One region of the Veillonella sp. T14073-2 genome, then DNA from elsewhere that is predicted to be linked to it. Evidence: a T-box and tRNA genes for the amino acid it is inferred to sense, from the RefSeq annotation. Region 1 holds a T-box; the other holds one or more tRNA genes.
The links. A T-box is a leader RNA that pairs with one kind of tRNA and senses whether it is charged. The one in region 1 lies ahead of thrS (threonine--tRNA ligase), so its partner is inferred to be a tRNA-Thr.
Positions count from the first base shown of each region.

Region 2: it has a tRNA-Thr gene. The T-box ahead of thrS (threonine--tRNA ligase) is inferred to sense a tRNA for this amino acid. The anticodon was not compared.

Region 1 covers NZ_PPDC01000006.1:643,096-645,588, forward strand. The annotation lists gene thrS (threonine--tRNA ligase) at 1-911, opposite strand, end outside; T-box leader at 987-1,219, opposite strand; gene VCHSUH04_RS06580 (hypothetical protein) at 1,333-2,322, opposite strand; gene VCHSUH04_RS06585 (DUF4911 domain-containing protein) at 2,384-2,493, opposite strand, start outside.
Region 2 covers NZ_PPDC01000001.1:142,725-145,217, forward strand. The annotation lists gene tuf (elongation factor Tu) at 1-89, opposite strand, end outside; tRNA gene VCHSUH04_RS00770 (tRNA-Met) at 331-407, opposite strand; tRNA gene VCHSUH04_RS00775 (tRNA-Thr) at 413-488, opposite strand; tRNA gene VCHSUH04_RS00780 (tRNA-Met) at 521-596, opposite strand; tRNA gene VCHSUH04_RS00785 (tRNA-Tyr) at 602-686, opposite strand; tRNA gene VCHSUH04_RS00790 (tRNA-Thr) at 696-771, opposite strand; gene brxF (BREX-3 system P-loop-containing protein BrxF) at 1,126-1,590, opposite strand; gene VCHSUH04_RS00800 (hypothetical protein) at 1,619-2,493, opposite strand, start outside.

The DNA.
Region 1 (2,493 bases):
AATTGTTTATTTAAGATGATTGGTGTACGAATTTCTTCGTAATCGAATTCATGGTGAACTTCACGCCAGAAGTTTTCCAATTCGTTGCGAAGAGCCATACCTTTTGGTAAGAAGAATGGGAAGCCAGGACCTTCTTCTTTGATAACGAACAAGCCAAGTTCTTTACCAAGTTTACGATGGTCGCGTTTAGCTGCTTCTTCAAGCAAGTGAAGGTATGCATCAAGTTCTTCTTTCTTTTCAAATGCTGTACCGTAAATACGTTGCAACATTTTATTCTTTTCATCGCCGCGCCAGTATGCACCTGCAATGCTTTGTAATTTGAAAGCTTTTACCTTACCAGTAGATGCCACGTGAGGACCTGCACAAAGATCGATGAAGTCGCCTTGCGCATAGCAAGAGATAACAGCATCTTCAGGAAGATCTTCAATCAATTCTACCTTGTAATCTTCGTTTTTAGATTTGAAGAACTCGATAGCTTCTTGACGAGACATTACAGATTTAGTGATAGGCAAGTTTTCTTTCACAATACGGCTCATTTCCTTTTCGATTTTGCCTAAATCTTCAGGAGTCAAAGTATGTTCCATATCGATATCATAGTAGAAACCTTTATCGATAGCAGGACCGATAGCCAATTTAGCTTCAGGCCATAAGCGTTTTACCGCTTGAGCCAAGATATGAGATGCTGTGTGGCGCAAAGTATGTTTACCACCATCTTCTTCGAATGTTAAGAACGCTACTTCAGAACCATCGACTAATTCTTCGCGAAGGTCTGTTAATTCACCATTTACGTTTGCAGCTAGTACTTTTTTAGCCAAGCTGTTAGATAATTGTTTTACTGCTTCCCCAAGAGTAGTGCCAGCAGCGTATTCCTTTGCACTACCATCAGGTAAAATGATTTTTACATCTGCCATTTTAATTTCCTCCAATTTATTATCTAGGATAGACTGAATTTTTGTAATAAAAAAAAGACCCTCTATCCCTACAAAACAAGGGACGAAGATCATTCGCGGTTCCACCCTAGTTAACTACCTATACGAATATATGTGTATAGTTAATTCACTTCATTAAGCCCGATAACGGTGGCGGCCGTATTTGCCTACTTAGGTTCGACAAATCAGTTTAAAGGGGGTAACTCTGATATATGTGTAAGGCATTTCCAGCATCTGCCTCTCTCTGGTACACAGGGATATGAGAATCATGTCCTTTGCATAACTTTTACTAGATTATAGTATCACAGGGAATTAAAAAATTCAATACGGTTCAACAGTAAATTTCATAAATCTTATATATAACAAAACGGCCCGAGTATATCGAGCCGTTTGATATTGTATATTAGCGTTTGAAGTTTGTAGACAACATAGCACCAATTACTTTTTCCAATTTGCTATTGGAAAGGTCTGGGCCTTTGTAGAGTGTTAAAAGTACATCGTTAGAGTTATCTTGTTTAGAAACCATCATAACACCGCTACCGCGAGCACCGTTATCATCATAGTCTTTTGCTACGATAACGAGGTTCAAGTAATGATCCTTCATGTATGTGTACACTTTGCTTGTACGGGCAGAAGAACCAATCATTTTTGCCATGCTCATGCCACGGTTAAATACGATTGTATTTGCATTATGAGGATTTGCTGCTAATTGTTGTTTTTCCTCTTCATTTAAAGGCATGAGGTTTACCATGAGGGAGTCACCCATTTTACCACGGAACATAGCTGGCATTGTTTCACGCACGTCTTCAGGAATACCTGTGTCAGCAGTCAATTTTAATTCTTTAGGAACAGTCATATATAGAACGCCCTTGCTGTTTCGGCCTACCGCTGTTGTACTGAGGTCTACGGCGCTAAGCATAATAGAATCTTTAATAGTGGCTACTTGATTTGCCAATGGCTTTTCAGGAATGCCACGGCTTGCCAATTGTACGTCACCAGATTTAGTTTTTTTCAAGGTTTCTACATTCCAGTTAGCACCTTTTTTGTCAGCATCGCTAGCCTCTGTGAAAGCATTCGCCCCATCTTTTGTGCCTACATACACGTACGTTTGAGCTGGGATAATTGTATCTGGCGCACCAGTTTTATTGAACGCTGCACCATATACAACATTAGGAATCACAGTGGAGCCAACTTGTAAATTATTGTTAGTTTGACTTTCCACATCAAAGTTGATATTACCAGTGAAGGTCATATCAGGACCATGATTGATGACTACTACATCCCCTGCTTGAGGAATAATAACAGGGCCTACAGGACCTGCCATAGCTACGCCTGCCATAGATACACTTAGACAAGCTGTTAATAATGCACGTTTCAACATAGATTGTTTCATAGATATACTCTCATTTCTCTACTAGGTCTAAACATTTTGATGTAATTATAAAAATATGATATTAATCCTCGATAGTGATATAGTCCGATAGACTACTTAATAATTCAATAGCCAAGGGCCGTGTTGAAGGTGTACACCTTAGCATACATCGTCCATTTACATCAATAGATG
Region 2 (2,493 bases), on a different contig from region 1:
GCTGTCAAAGTAGTTTTACCATGGTCAACGTGACCGATTGTACCAATGTTAACATGCGGTTTCGTACGTTCAAATTTTTCTTTTGCCATTAGGATTGTATCCTCCTTCACAAAAACAAATTACATTCTAGTATTAATATAATATATTAACCCTAATTTATCAATGGAATATAAGATTCCCTTATACATTATTATACCATATATAGAAAAACTTCTAAAAATACAAATATTCTTCTAAAATAAAAAAACTGACAAATGTAATCCTTACACTCATCAGCTTCAATTTATATTTTATGGAGAAATAAAAAATCCTCACCAATGTGAGGTTTAATGGTGGCGGCACACGGATTTGAACCGCGGACACACCGGGTATGAACCGATTGCTCTAGCCAACTGAGCTATGCCGCCATGTATGGAGCTAGTGACCGGGATTGAACCGGTGACCTTATCCTTACCAAGGATACGCTCTGCCGACTGAGCTACACCAGCACAATGAACGATCATTTCACTGTGAATTTTTGTGGTTGCGGGGACAGGACTTGAACCTGCGACCTTCGGGTTATGAGCCCGACGAGCTACCAACTGCTCCACCCCGCTATAAATGGTGGAGGGAGAAGGATTCGAACCTTCGAAGTCGAAGACGGCAGATTTACAGTCTGCTCCCTTTGGCCGCTCGGGAATCCCTCCAAAATAAAATGGAGCTGGCGATAGGAATTGAACCCACAACCTGCTGATTACAAGTCAGCTGCTCTACCAATTGAGCTACGCCAGCATCATTACGACAAGATGTATTTTATCATCCGTCCCACTAAGTGTCAAGAACTTTTTAAAAACTTTTTTGAAGTTTTTTTCGTTCACTGCGGTATCCCTTAGTGCTTAATCATAATAACATGAAACGATACCCTATGCAAGTATTTTTTCTAAACTTTTTAAACTTCATTTTTTCCTCATCGGCAATCATAGATAAAGATAGATAATTGCAAATATAGCCACTATTATCCGATAGTACCCAAAGAGATACCCAAAATGAGGGCAATTATATATTGTTCCATGATATCCACCTACCTTTTATATGCGGTCATACTCATGGCAATATATAATGCCCTCAACAATCAATATAACTCTATTAATCAATAACCATAACACGATCAGGTTTAGTAATTGTTACAACCGCATGTTTTGGATCATTATTGTGTTCTAAGTATAATTGATCACCTTCAAGATGACCACGCCAACCTACAACAATCGGATATGTTTTACTAATAGTCTTTAATAGTTCAAGAGGATTTAAATTTAAAATTGGTGCAAATAACACATTGATGCCATCAATAAGAACCACTTCTGTATCACTACGACTTAATGCACGACGAATTACTTCTTCTGCAAGTTGTGGTCTTTCATCACGAGGCACTAACAAAAACTCTTCTTCAATAAGTTGTTTTGCTTCTAAGTACTTCCACCCTTTTTGCTCAGATAACTCACGGATTAATAAACTTTTACCAGAACCAGGACCACCAACGATAAACAATATACGTTCATCATCACCTTGAATTTGTTCCCAACGTTCTCTTACATCTTGAACTGTAACCATATCCCTTGCCTCCTCGCTGTAACCGTTCCTACTTAACTGGACGGTCAGATAACATAACGGATTTGATATATTGGTTTTTATCATCTAGGGCAAACTGTAAATATGAGTCGCTTGCCGCTGGATTTTTATATTCATATACAGTAGATGTGCCCGCATTTGTTGTAGATTCAACAATACGAGTAGGCATACCATATACAAAGAGCAATAAGTATTTAGTATCCCCCATCGCAATACCGCGACGAGTAGGCGTGTAAATATTTAATAGAACACGATTGATGAGATTTTTTTTATCAACACTCACGCCATATTCGTTATATCCAATAAATGTGGACCCAAACAACATACCTTGATGTTTCCAATCATTATTGGGATCATTAACAAAATAATCATTTAATTTATAGCCACGCAACACAAAATCATCAGCAGTCAATTTACCTGCTTGAAAATCATATACTGGAGCTTTAGGCAATCCAAATCTTGGCCATACTTGACCACTAATCATATCAACAGCCTCTACATTGCTTTGTTTGATGGTGAAAGCAATATATTCTTTCTGTTGTCCTAGCATAGATTGTTGTTGGCTATTATTATTTGTATTCTCTATCGAGCTATTAAATTCCTTTTTTCGAGACCATGAATTTTCGGAATGACCTTCATATAGGAAGATATAACTTTCATTTTTCAAATCACGCCACATCGCAATAGGGCTACCATAGGCAAATACCAATTCCATGCGCGTGCTACCAACACCAATATCGCGTACAGTGTGGACGCCTTTTTTCGTACTATGAATATTAGTAATAGTATTCGGTTCAAAGAAATAAGTAGCACCTTGACCGCGCAATTGATTATTTACTAAACGCTCTTGAGCAGGTCCCGTATAAACGGTCACCTCCAAGTCTT